2 regions of the Mycobacterium sp. pW045 genome follow, and region 1 is predicted to be linked to the other one. Evidence: riboswitches for the same ligand, from Rfam matches in the RefSeq annotation. Region 1 holds a riboswitch; the other holds the start of a gene.
What was found. Region 1 has a riboswitch for cobalamin ahead of ACAG20_RS05670 (magnesium chelatase subunit D family protein). Riboswitches for the same ligand answer to the same signal wherever they lie in the genome.
Positions count from the first base shown of each region.

Region 2: linked by a shared signal. The riboswitch ahead of metE (5-methyltetrahydropteroyltriglutamate--homocysteine S-methyltransferase) and the one ahead of ACAG20_RS05670 (magnesium chelatase subunit D family protein) in region 1 are both predicted to bind cobalamin.

Region 1 covers NZ_JBGGKU010000003.1:179,582-185,964, reverse strand. Annotated here, with positions in the region: gene cobJ (precorrin-3B C(17)-methyltransferase) at 1-257, shown strand, start outside; gene cobM (precorrin-4 C(11)-methyltransferase) at 245-1,009, shown strand; gene cbiE (precorrin-6y C5,15-methyltransferase (decarboxylating) subunit CbiE) at 1,141-2,346, opposite strand; cobalamin riboswitch at 2,329-2,477, shown strand; gene ACAG20_RS05670 (magnesium chelatase subunit D family protein) at 2,497-4,476, shown strand; gene cobO (cob(I)yrinic acid a,c-diamide adenosyltransferase) at 4,476-5,090, shown strand; gene ACAG20_RS05660 (cobyrinate a,c-diamide synthase) at 5,084-6,383, shown strand, end outside.
Region 2 covers NZ_JBGGKU010000010.1:91,767-98,149, reverse strand. Annotated here, with positions in the region: gene ACAG20_RS16555 (acetyl-CoA C-acyltransferase) at 1-770, opposite strand, end outside; gene ACAG20_RS16550 (SDR family oxidoreductase) at 877-1,527, shown strand; cobalamin riboswitch at 1,582-1,779, shown strand; gene metE (5-methyltetrahydropteroyltriglutamate--homocysteine S-methyltransferase) at 1,897-4,191, shown strand; gene ACAG20_RS16540 (crotonase/enoyl-CoA hydratase family protein) at 4,284-5,162, shown strand; gene ACAG20_RS16535 (HAD-IC family P-type ATPase) at 5,454-6,383, shown strand, end outside.

The DNA of each region.
Region 1 (6,383 bases):
TGGCGATCTACAATCCGGCCTCGCGCGCCCGACCCGACCAGATCGCGCTGGCCCGCAAGGTGCTGCTGGAGCATCGTGACGCGGCAACTGTGGTGGTGGTCGGCCGCGACGTCGGCCGGGAATCGGAGTCGCTGACCGTGACCACGTTGGGCGAGCTGGACACCGACGCTATCGACATGAAATGCCTTGTCCTGGTGGGGTCGTCGTCGACGCGGTCGACGGGTGGACGGGTCTGGACGCCGCGATGGGTGCGCTAGCGGTCCAGTTCGTCGGCGCGGGCCCCGGAGCCGCAGACCTGCTGACGGTGCGGGCGGCGCGACTGCTGGCCGATGCCGACGTGGTGCTCTACCCGGGCAGCTACCTGGATCCGAAGGTTCTCGATCACTGTTGCGCCACCGCCGAACTCGTCGACACCGCCAAGCTGGACCTGGATGCGATCGTGGACCGGCTGGTGACAGCCCACGGGGCAGGCCGGCGGGTGGTGCGGCTGGTCTCGGGCGATCCGTCGCTCTACAGCGCGGTTTTCGAGCAGACCCGCCGACTCGATGCCGCCGGGGTGCCGTGGCAGGTGACACCGGGCGTGCCGGCCTATGCCGCGGCGGCCGCCGTGCTCGGGCGCGAACTCACGGTGCCGCTGGTGACGCAGTCGGTGGTGTTGACCCGGGTGCAGGCCGCCTCCACCGCGATGCCGCCGCGCGAATCGCTGGCCGCGTTCGCCGCCACCGGTGCCACGCTGGTGCTACACCTGGCGATCACCCGGATACGGGAGCTCATGGGCCGGCTGGAATCCGACTACGGCGCGGATTGCCCGGTGGCGGTGGTCTACCGGGCGTCACAACTCGATGAACGCGTACTGCGCGGCACGGTGGCCGACATTGCCGATGCGGTCGAAGCGGCGGGACTGCGGTCGGCCGCGGTGATCCTGGTCGGCCGCGCGGTGGCCGATCGGCCCGATCCGTGCGGCGGCGAGAGCCATCTCTACGACCCGGCGCGGGACCGGGGACTCTAACGGCAAGTACTGTCCCGCCGAACGTGTAACCACTGCGAAAAATCGCGCCGAAACTCGCAATGGTTACACGTTCGGCGGGCACGCTGTTGTTCGGCGACGGACACGCCAGCGCACCACGACAGAATCAACGGTCAAGCAGGCAGGGTCAGCGCCCACTGCGTAACCGCCCGGGCCGGCTTCCAGCCGGTGAAGCTGCCGAGCGGGGCGGCGTGTTCGACCTGAATGCGGCTCAGCTCGCCGCCGTGTTCACGATAGGCCGCCGCCAGCAGCGCCTCGCTTTCGAGCGTCACACCGTGGGCCACCAGCCGGCCGCCGGATCCCAGTGCCGCCAGGCAGGCCGCCAGCAGCCCGGGCCGGCTCAGCCCGCCGCCGATGAAGATGGCGTCCGGAGCAGCCAGCTCGGCCAACGCCGCCGGGGCGGGTGCGTTCACGACGCGCAGCGCGGGCACCCCGAGCTTGGCGGCGTTGCCTGAAATCCGTTGCGCCCTGGTCTGATCTGCTTCGATGGCGATGGTCCGGCAGCTCGGGTGGGCGCGCATCCATTCGATGCCGACCGAGCCGGCGCCCGCACCGACATCCCAGAGCAGCTGTCCGGGCGCCGGTGCCAGGCGCGCCAGCGCGGCGGCCCGCAGGTCACGTTTGGTGAGCTGCCCGTCGTGGTCGTAGGAGTCGTCGGGTAGCCCGGCCGTCCACCCGGCCGGCAGCGGGCCGTCGAGTTCGACTGCGACGATATTGAGCCGCGGCGCCGGGCCGGTGTAGGTGGCCGCCGTACTGTCCAACCTGGACTCGGCCTGCCCACCCAAGTCACCGAGCACCGTCATCCGGCTCGCCCCGTAGCCGTGCTCGACCAGCAGCACGGCGACCTGCCCGGGCGTCGTTTCGTCGGCCGACAGCACCAGCACCCGCCGGCCCGGTGCCAGCTCGCGCAGCACCGCGTGCACATCCCCGGCCCTGATGACCGCGACCGACTCCGCCGGCCAGCCCAACCGCGCCCGGGCCAGCGTCACCGAGGACACCGCCGGGATCACGCTGACCCGCGGGGCGCCGAGCATCTCGATCAGCGTGCTGCCCACCCCCGACAGCAGCGGATCCCCGGAGGCCAGCGCGACCACCCGCCGTCCGCTCAGACCGTCGAGCAGCGCCGGGAGCCCGGACCGCAGCGGTGAGGGCCAGCTGCGCCGTTGCTGGCCGTCGACGACGGGCAGCAGGTGCAGCTGGCGCGGCGCTCCGATCACGACATCGGCGGCCGCGACCGCTGCGCGGGCGGGTTCGCCGAGGCCGTTCCAACCGTCGGCACCGACGCCGACAACGGTGACGTGAGGGGCTTGGGTGGGCACGGTGTTAGGGTATCGGCGCGAACTGCCAGGGAAGTCGGTGTGAGTCCGACACAGGCCCGCTACGGTGTTCCGCGGCGCATTCCGGTGCGCCACGGTCAGTCCGAATACCGGCTTCGCGTTGCCAACACCGGCATCACGAGCGGAGCCTCAATGCAACAGCTGTACCCGTTTCCTGCCGTGCTCGGCGGCGACCCGGATGCACCGGGCGGCCTCGACGACATGGCCCTGGCGCTCGTGCTGAGCGCGATCTCCCCCGGCATCGGCGGGGTACTCATCCGCGGCGAGAAGGGCACCGCCAAGTCGACGCTGGTGCGGGCGCTGGCCCAGGTGCTGCCGCCGATCGACGTGGTGGCCGGCGACCGGTTCTCCTCCGATCCCGCAGAGGCCAACCCGCTCTCCCCGGACGGCCCGTTCCCCGCCGACGCCGCCGTACAGACCCGCCCGGTGCGACTGGTGGAGCTTCCGGTCGGTGCCACCGAGGACCGGGTGGTCGGCTCCATCCAGCTGGAACGGGCGCTGGGGGCCGGCGCCGTGGAGTTCGAGCCCGGGCTGCTGGCGCGGGCCAACCGCGGCATCCTCTACGTCGACGAGGTCAATCTGCTCGCCGATCACCTGGTGGACCTGTTGCTGGACGCCGCCGCCATGGGCCGGCTGACCGTGGAACGCGACGGGGTCTCGGTCAGCCACGCCGCGCGTTTCGTGATCGTCGGGACGATGAACCCCGAAGAGGGCGAGCTGCGCCCGCAGTTGCTCGACCGGTTCGGGCTGACGGTCGAGGTGTCCGCGCCGCGCGATCCGGCGCTGCGCGCCGAGGCGGTGCGCCGGCGGCTGGCGTTCGACGCCGATCCGGAAGCGTTCGTGCGCGGGTATGCCGACGCCGAAGAGCAGCTGCGGTCCCGGATCCGCAAAGCCCAGGAACTGCTGCCGCGGGTGGAGCTCACCGACACCGCGCTGGTGCGGATCGGTGAAATCTGCGCGGCCTTCGACGTGGACGGCCTGCGCGGTGACATCGTCTGCGCCCGTACCGCGGTGGCGCACGCCGCCTGGCAGGGCCGCGACGCGGTCAACGTGGAGGATCTGCGGGTGGCCGCCCGGCTGGCGCTGCCGCATCGGCGGCGGCGCAAGCCGTTCGACGCGCCGGGGCTGGATGAAACCGAACTCGACGAGCTGCTGCCGCCGCAGGATTCCGGCACCGAGCCCGACCCGGATCCCGACGGCCCCGAACCCGACGGACCGCCCGATGGCGACGGGAACGCCGCACCGCCCGAGCAGCGCGGGCCCGCACCGGCGAAACCCGGTGCCACCTCGACCGTCGGCGCTGACTCCCCTTACCGGGCACGGCTTTTCACCGTCGATGGGGTCGGCTCCGGCCGCGCCGGCCGGCGCAGTCGGGCCCGCACCAGTTCCGGGCGCCGCGTGGGTGCCACCGCCGTCGGCGCCGCGGGGGGCCTGCACCTGTTCGAGACGCTGCGGGCCGCCGCCCCGCATCAGGGCGCCCGGGGCCGGGTCGACGGTCCGATGCTGTTGCAGGCCGACGATCTTCGCCGCGCCGTCCGGGAGGGCCGGGAGGCCAACCTGGTGCTGTTCGTCGTGGACACCTCCGGGTCGATGGCCGCCGCCGAGCGGATGCGGCACGTCAAGACGGCGATCCTGTCGCTGTTGCTCGACGCCTACCGCCGCCGCGACCGGGTGGCGGTGGTGACGTTCCGCGACACCGGAGCCGAAGTGGCGCTGCCAGCGACCGGGTCGGTGGAGATCGCCGCGGCGCGCCTCGATGAGCTGCCCGCCGGTGGCCGTACGCCGCTGGCCGAGGGACTGCTCGAGGCGGGCGAGGTGATTCGCCGGGAACGGCTGCGCGACCCGGCATCTCGCCCGCTGCTGGTGGTGCTGACCGACGGCCGGGCCACCGCCGGCGCCGATCCGGTCGGGCGGTCGCGGCAAGCCGCTGCACAGCTTGCCGAACACGGGTTTTCGGCCGTCGTCGTCGATTGTGAGAGCGGCCGGATGCGGCTCGGGTTGGCACACACCCTGGCCGAGCAGCTGCGGGCCGACTACGTGCCGCTGCCGCAGGTCAGCGCCGATGCGCTCACCGGCATTGTTCGTGACGTCACCGGAAAGGGAGCCGCCTGATGCCGCAGGGACAACCGTTGACGGTGCCCGATGACAACCTGACCACCCGGCAGCGTCGCAATCGGCCGCTGCTGATGGTGCACACCGGCGACGGCAAGGGTAAGTCCACCGCGGCGTTCGGGACGGCGCTGCGCGGCTGGAACCAGGGCTTTGCGATCGGGGTGTTCCAGTTCGTGAAGTCCGCCAAGTGGCGGGTCGGTGAGCAGGCGGTGCTGCAGCGGCTCGGCGCCCTGCACGACGAGACCGGCGAGGGCGGCCCGGTGCAGTGGCACAAGATGGGCTCGGGCTGGTCGTGGAGCCGCAAGGCCGGCAGCACCGAGGATCACGCCGGCGACGCGCTGGCCGGCTGGACCGAGGTGAAGCGCCGGCTGGCCGAGCAGACCCACGACCTGTACGTGCTCGACGAGTTCACCTACCCGATCCACTGGGGTTGGGTCGATGTCGACGACGTGGTGGAAACGTTGCGCGATCGGCCGGGCCACCAGCACGTCATCATCACCGGCCGTCGCGCTCATCCTCGGCTGGTCGAGATCGCCGACCTGGTCACCGAGATGACCAAGATCAAGCATCCGATGGACGCCGGTCAGAAGGGCCAGCGCGGGATCGAATGGTAGTGCTGCCCCGGGTCATCGTGGCCGCGCCGGCGTCCGGGCACGGCAAGACCACCGTCGCGGTCGGCCTCATGGCGGCGCTGGCCGCGCGCGGGCTGTCCGTCAGCGGCCACAAGGTGGGTCCGGATTACATCGATCCCGGATATCACGCGCTGGCGACCGGTCGGCCGGCCCGCAACCTCGACCCGGTGCTGGTCGGTGCCGAGCGGATCGTGCCACTGCTAATGCATGGGGCGGCCGACGCCGATGTGGCCGTGATCGAGGGCGTGATGGGGCTTTTTGACGGTCGGCTCGGTGGCCACGGTGAGGCCTCCACCGCCCACGTCGCCGCCTTGACCACGGCCCCGGTGCTGCTGGTCGTCGACATCTCCCACGCCTCTCGCACACACGCGGCGGTGGTGGCGGGCCTGGCCGGTTTCGACCCGGACGTGCGGGTGGCCGGGGTGATCCTCAACCGGGCCGGCAGCGCCCGGCACGCCGACGAGGTCGTCGCCGCGTTGCGCCCCACCGGCATTCCGGTGCTCGGGGTGCTGCCCCGCGACGCGGACGTGGCGACGCCGTCTCGGCATCTCGGGCTGGTGCCGGCCGCCGAACGCGAGGCGTCCGGCGCGATGGTGTCGCGGCTGGCCGAGCTGATCGAACAGCACGTCGACCTCGATGGGGTGCTGGAGATCGCCCGAGTGGCACCGGATTTGGCCGGCCATGCCTGGGATCCCAGCACCGAGGTGCGTGCCGGGTCAGCCGATCGCCCGGTGGTGGCCGTCGCCGGTGGCCGGGCCTTCACGTTCGGCTACACCGAGACGTTCGAACTGCTGCGCGCCGCGGGCTGCGAAGTGGTCTGCTTCGACCCGCTCACCGATTCGTGTCTGCCGGCCGGCACCGCGGGAATCTATCTGGGTGGCGGGTTCCCGGAGGTGTACGCCGGGCAGTTGGCCGCCAACACCGCGCTGCTGGGCGCGTTGCGGGCGGCGATCGCCGCGGGGGTCCCGACCGTCGCCGAATGCGGCGGGTTGGCCTACCTGTGCCGCAGTGTCGACGAGGTCGCCGGGGTCGGGGCGTTGCCGGGTTCGGCAGCGATGGCACCGCGGCTCGTGCTGGGTTACCGGAGCGCCACCGCGCCCGCCGACAATCTGCTGGTGCGGGCCGGCGAGACGGTCGCCGGCCATGAATTCCACCGCACCGGAGTGGTTTTCTCTCGCCCGGTCGAGCCTGCCTGGCAGTTGCCCGATGGCCCGGACGGCCTCGCCGGGCCGAACCTGCACGCGTCCTACCTGCACACCCACTGGGCCGGGTATC
Region 2 (6,383 bases), on a different contig from region 1:
CCCAGCTCCTGCGCCTTGGCCGCCGACATGAACAGCAGCGCCGCCGAACCGTCGGAGATCTGGCTGGAGTTGCCGGCGTGGATGACGCCGTCTTCCTTGAACGCCGGCTTGAGCTGGGCCATCTTCTCGATAGTGGTTCCGCGGCGGATGCCCTCGTCGTCGCTGACGGCATTCCCCTCAGCATCCTTGATCGCGACGATCTCGTCTTTGAACGCGCCGGAATCCTGGGCAGCGGCGGCCTTCTCGTGCGAGGCCAGCGCGAACTCGTCGAGCGCGGTGCGGTCCAGGCCCCACTTCTCGGCCATCATCTCCGCGCCGATCCCCTGGTTGGGGGTCTGGCTGTAGCGGTTGCGGAACGCCTCCGGGTAGGGGTGTCCACCGTTGGCCAGCGATGAGCCCATCGGGGTCCGCGACATCGATTCGACGCCGCCGGCGACGACAACGTCGTAGTGCCCGGCGACCACACCGGCGGCGGCGAAGTGCACCGACTGCTGGCTGGATCCGCACTGGCGGTCCACCGTCACCCCCGGCACGGACTCGGGCCACCCGGCGGCCAGCACCGCGGTGCGCCCGATGTCGAGGGCCTGCTCGCCGGCCTGCATCACGCAACCCCAGATCACGTCGTCGACCAAGGCGGGGTCCACACCCGCCCGGGTGACCAACCCGTTGAGCACCTGGGCGGACAGTTCCGCCGGGTGGACCCCCGACAGACCGCCGTTGCGCTTGCCGATCGGCGAACGCACCGCTTCTACGATGACTGCTTCGGCCATGGGTGTTCTCCTTTGTTGCTTCGGGGCTGGTTGCCCTCGATTGTCAACCGCGGCGCTCGGCTGGTGTCAACGGGGGTCGCTCCACGCTTCGCGTACGGTCAAAGTCATGGCACGCGTCGTGATCTTCGGCGGCCACGGCAAGGTCGCCCTGCTGCTCAGCCCGATCCTGTCCGAGCGCGGCGATCAGGTGACATCGGTGTTCCGCAACCCCGACCACAGCGAAGAAGTGGCGGTGACCGGCGCGGTCCCGGTGGTGGCCGACATCGAACAGCTGGACACCGACGCCCTGGCGGAACTGGTCGCCGGGCACGACGCGGTGGTGTTCTCCGCCGGGGCCGGCGGCGGCAACCCCGCCCGGACCTACGCGGTGGACCGCGACGCCGCGATCCGGGTCATCGATGCCGCCGGGCAGGCCGGGGTGCGCCGATTCGTGATGGTGTCCTATTTCGGCGCCGGGCCAGGGCACGGCGTGCCCGAGGACGATGCGTTCTTCCCGTACGCGCAGGCCAAGGGCGCCGCCGACGCTCATCTGCGAGCGAGCGACCTCGACTGGACGGTGCTCGGCCCGAGCCGGCTCACCCTCGAACCGGCCACTGGCCGCATCGAGACGGGCGCCGCAACCGACAAGGGAACGGTCTCGCGAGCCAATGTCGCACAGGTGATCGCGGCCTGCCTGGTCGAGCCGTCAACGAGTCGCCGCACCATCGAGTTCAACGATGGCGAGACCCCCATCCTGGAGGCCCTGCAAGCCAGTTGACCAGGTAGTCTTGGCCACGCAACTGGTTTGCCGGTACCGCCGCAAGGTGGTGTCGGCATCGAGCACAACGTGGGTTTTCCGCGGTGTGCGAGAGGGAACCCGGTGAGAATCCGGGACTGTCCCGCAGCGGTATGCAGGAACGACCGCCGTCCAAGGCACTGGTCACGAAGTGACTGGGAAGCGACGGCCACTAGGAGCACCGTCGGTGCGCGCCTGCGAGTCCGAAGACCTGCCTGTTGTGCCGGGTGCGCCGCGCCCGGCGGATCACCGCCTCGCGGAATGGGCGTCTGGTTTTTGAGGGTTATAGTGCATTAAATGTGCACGGGACCGGATTGGCTGGACGACCGCCGGCGGTGACCCACCCTCCGATTGAAGGATCAGATCGTGACCGCTCAACCCTTTACCTGCACCATTCTCGGCTCACCGCGGATCGGTCCGCGCCGCGAACTCAAGCGCGCCACCGAGAGCTACTGGGCCGGCCGGATCGGCCAGGACGAACTGCGGAACGTCGGAGCCGGCCTGCGCCGCGACACCTGGGCGCAGTTGGCCGCCGCCGGGCTGGACTCGATACCGGTGAACACCTTCTCCTACTACGACCAGATGCTCGACACCGCGGTGCTGCTCGGCGCGCTGCCGGCTCGGGTCGCCGGGGTGGCCGACGAGCTGGACCGCTACTTCGCCGCGGCCCGGGGCAATGCCGAGATCGCCCCGCTGGAGATGACGAAGTGGTTCGACACCAACTATCACTACATCGTCCCGGAGATCGGCCCGGAGACCACGTTCGCACTCAACCCGGCCAAGGTGCTCGCCGAGCTGGCCGAGGCCAGGGAGCAGGGCTTCGGCGCAAACGTGGCCCGGCCGGTGATCATCGGACCCATCACGTTCCTGCTGCTGAGCAAGGCCGTCGACGGAGCACCCGCGCCCATCCACCGCCTCGATGAGCTGACCGACGTCTACGCCGAACTGCTGGGCAAGCTGGCAGACGCCGGGGCCGAATGGGTGCAGATCGACGAACCGGTGCTGGTGACCGACGTCTCCGCCGACGCCCCCGCGCTGGCCGAGCAGGTCTACGCCCGGCTGGGCGGGTTGAGCAACCGGCCGGCGATCTTCGTCGCGACCTACTTCGGCGACCCGGGTGCGGCGCTGCCGGCGCTGGCCCGCACCCCGGTCGAGGCGATCGGTGTCGACCTGGTCTACGGCCCGAACACCAAGATCGCGTCGGTGCCGGAGTTGGCCTCCAAGACCCTGGTCGCCGGTGTGGTCGACGGCCGCAACATCTGGCGCACCGACCTGCAGGCCGCACTGGCCAAGCTGGCGTCGCTGCTGGGTTCGGTCGGCTCGCTGGCCGTCTCGACATCCTGCTCGACGCTGCACGTGCCCTACACGCTCGACGGTGAGAGCGGGCTCGACGACGACCTGCGCAGCTGGCTGGCGTTCGGCGCGGAGAAGGTGAGCGAGGTGGCTACCCTGGCGCGCGCGCTGCGTGAGGGCCGCGATGCCATCGGCGACGAGATCGGCGCGTCCAACGCCGCCGTCGCCTCCCGCAAGGCCGATCCGCGGCTGAACAACGCCGACGTCCGCGACCGGATCGCGACCATCACCGCGTCCGGCGCGCGCCGCGGCAGCGCCGAGGCACGCCGCGCCGCGCAAGCCGAACGACTGCACCTGCCGCCGCTGCCCACCACCACCATCGGGTCGTTCCCGCAGACCGTCGACATCCGCAAGGCCCGGGCCGCGCTGGTCGCCGGCGAGATCGACAGGGACGAGTACACCCGCCGGATGAAAGCCGAGATCGCCGCGGTGATCAAGCTGCAGGAGAGCCTCGACTTGGACGTGCTGGTACACGGCGAGCCGGAGCGCAACGACATGGTGCAGTACTTCGCCGAGCAGCTGGAGGGGTTCTTCGCCACCGCCAACGGCTGGGTGCAGTCCTACGGCAGCCGGTGCGTGCGTCCACCCGTGCTGTTCGGCGACGTCTCGCGGCCGCACCCGATGACGACTGAGTGGGCCACCTATGCGCAGTCGCTGACCGACAAGCCGGTCAAGGGCATGCTCACCGGGCCGGTGACCATCCTGGCGTGGTCGTTCGTCCGCGACGACCAGCCGCTGGCCGACACCGCCAACCAGGTGGCGCTGGCGATCCGCGACGAGACGGTGGATCTGGAGTCCGTCGGCATCGCGGTGATCCAGGTCGACGAGCCGGCGCTGCGGGAGTTGCTGCCGCTGCGCAAGGCCGACCAGGAGGCCTACCTGACGTGGGCGGTCGGCGCGTTCCGGCTGGCGACGTCGGGGGTGTCGGATGCGACCCAGATCCACACCCACCTGTGCTACTCGGAGTTCGGCGAGGTGATCGGGGCCATCGCCGACCTGGATGCCGACGTCACCTCGATCGAGGCCGCCCGCTCGCACATGGAGGTGCTCGACGACCTCAATGCGATCGGGTTCTCCAACGGGGTGGGGCCGGGCGTCTATGACATCCACTCCCCGCGGGTGCCATCCACCGACGAGATGGCCACCTCATTGCGGGAAGCACTTGACGCCGTTCCGGCGCAGCGCTTGTGGGTCAACCCGGACTGCGGCTTGAAGACCCGCAAGACCGACGAGGTGACCGCCTCGCTGGCCAACCTGGTCGCCGCGGCGAAGCAGGCCCGCGCCAACGTGTAAGGCCTGACCCGCGTCGCCGAGCGTGCGCCTGCTGCGAAAGGATTGTGAAAATCTCGCAGTAGGTGCACGCTCGGCGCGCAGGAGGAGCAGATATGGACTTCACCACCATTCGTCATGAGGTCGAAGACGGCATTCTGACCCTTTACCTCGACCGCCCGGACAACCTCAACGCGTTCACCGTCGAGATGGCCGACGAGTTGGAGCGCACCTTCGTCGAGGTCAACGATGACGACGCGGTCCGCGCGGTGATCGTCACCGGGTCGGGACGCGCGTTCTGCGCGGGGATGGACCTGTCGGGTTCCGGCAACGTGTTCGGCCTCGATGAGACCAAGTCCCCGACGCTGGCCGACATGGCCGACCTCGATGACCCGGAGCTGGCCCGGGTACGCGACACCGGCGGGCAGGTCACGCTGGCGATCTATAACTGCCGCAAGCCGGTGATCGCCGCGGTCAACGGACCCGCGGTCGGGATCGGCGCCACCATGATGCTGGCGATGGACGCGCGATTGTTCTCCACCAAGGCGCGATTCGGTCTGGTGTTCGGCAAGCTGGGCATCACCCCGGAGGCATGTTCGACGTGGTTCCTGCCCCGGATCGTCGGGATGCCAACGGCATTGGATTTGCTATACCGTGCCGACATTCTGGATGCGCAAGCTGCGCAGGCCTGTGGGATCGCGCAATCCCTGCACGAACCCGAGGCGCTGCTGGCCGACGCCCGCGCGCTGGCCGACGCCTGGACCAAGGGCCGCTCCCCGGTGTCGTTCGCGTTGATACGCCAGATGCTCTACCGCAACTCCGCGCAGCCAGACCCGCATGCGGCGCACCGGGTGGACTCGCTGGCGATGTTCTACACCAGCATCGGCGACGGTGCCGACGGGGTGCGCGCCTTCCTGGAGAAGCGCGATCCGCAGTTCACCTCCCGGGCCTCGGCGATGCCGCCGTTCTACGATGAGTGGGTGCGCGAGCGGTAACCGGTGCCGCCGGCCGGCTGAAATCGACTGAGTTCACCCATATTTCAAGTGCGGTCTCGACTGCGTTCAGCCGCAGGCCGCCTAGCGCGGCTATCTTCGGTGGCGAAGGGGAGTAGTTCCTAACCGCCGCCAGGCGGATGTGAATGGTCGTCAGTACGGCGGGCCACCCCGCCCGGCCATTCAGCGGGCCTATCACTTTCCGTGAGCGAGACCTTCGGACGATGAACCGTGTCGACCGAGAGTTTTCGCCTGCTCGCCTAGGCATATTCGGTCGCCGAACGAAGGAGACCGATGCCCCCCTCGATAGCCGCTCTCATCGATGACACCGAACCGGAACTGGATTCGTTGTACGACGCGCTTGCCGCGGTCGAGAGCCAGCCGCCCAACGAGCACGACGAGGTGGCCGAGGGTGAGCAACCTCGCTCCGCCCCCGCTCCCGGCGATGGCTTGTTGGCCGTCAGCACCGCCGCGATGGCCGGTATCACCGCCGTCGGCCTGGGCATCTCGCTGGCCGGCCGCGCGCTGCGGTTCCCGCGGCTGCCGGCCAGCGTCCAAGGCGCCGTGGTCGCCTTGGACCATCAGCCGCGGCTGCGCCGACTGCTCGAGGAACGCATCGGCAAGCGCGCGACCGACACCGCGTTGGGGTTGGCATCCACCACCGCCAATGCGCTCGCCCTGGCACCGTCGATGCTGGCGGTGGATCTGGCGATCAACACGCTCAAAGCCGCCGAAACCCGCGCCGTGGCACGGGCGTGGTCGCGACGCGACCCGGCGTTGGCCGACATGGCCGCGCAGCCGGCCGACGAGTCGCCGGCGCGCACGGTGCCGCCGCCGGCCGGTCCCGTCGAACGACACCTGGAGCGCGGCACCTGGATTCAGGCGTTCGGTGCCGCGGTGGTCGGCGCCGTCAGCCGCGACCCGAACCTGGCCGGCACCGCCGCGTTGGTGGCCGTGCCGAAGGCCGCCCGCTCCACCCTGGAATCGTTCGCGGCGACGTTGAGCCGCGGCCTGGCCGACAAGAACGAGGCGCTGCAGCTGCGCCCGGACGGGTTGCGCCGACTGGACCGGGTCGATGTGGTGATCCTCGACCCGCGGGTGCTGCGCAGCGACGACTTGCGCCTGGTACGGCTTCGCGGCGCCGGCGAGAAGGACCTGGCCGTGTGGGAGCGCGCCCAGGCGATGCTGACAAACGACGCGCTGCGGGCCGGATGGCACGCGGTG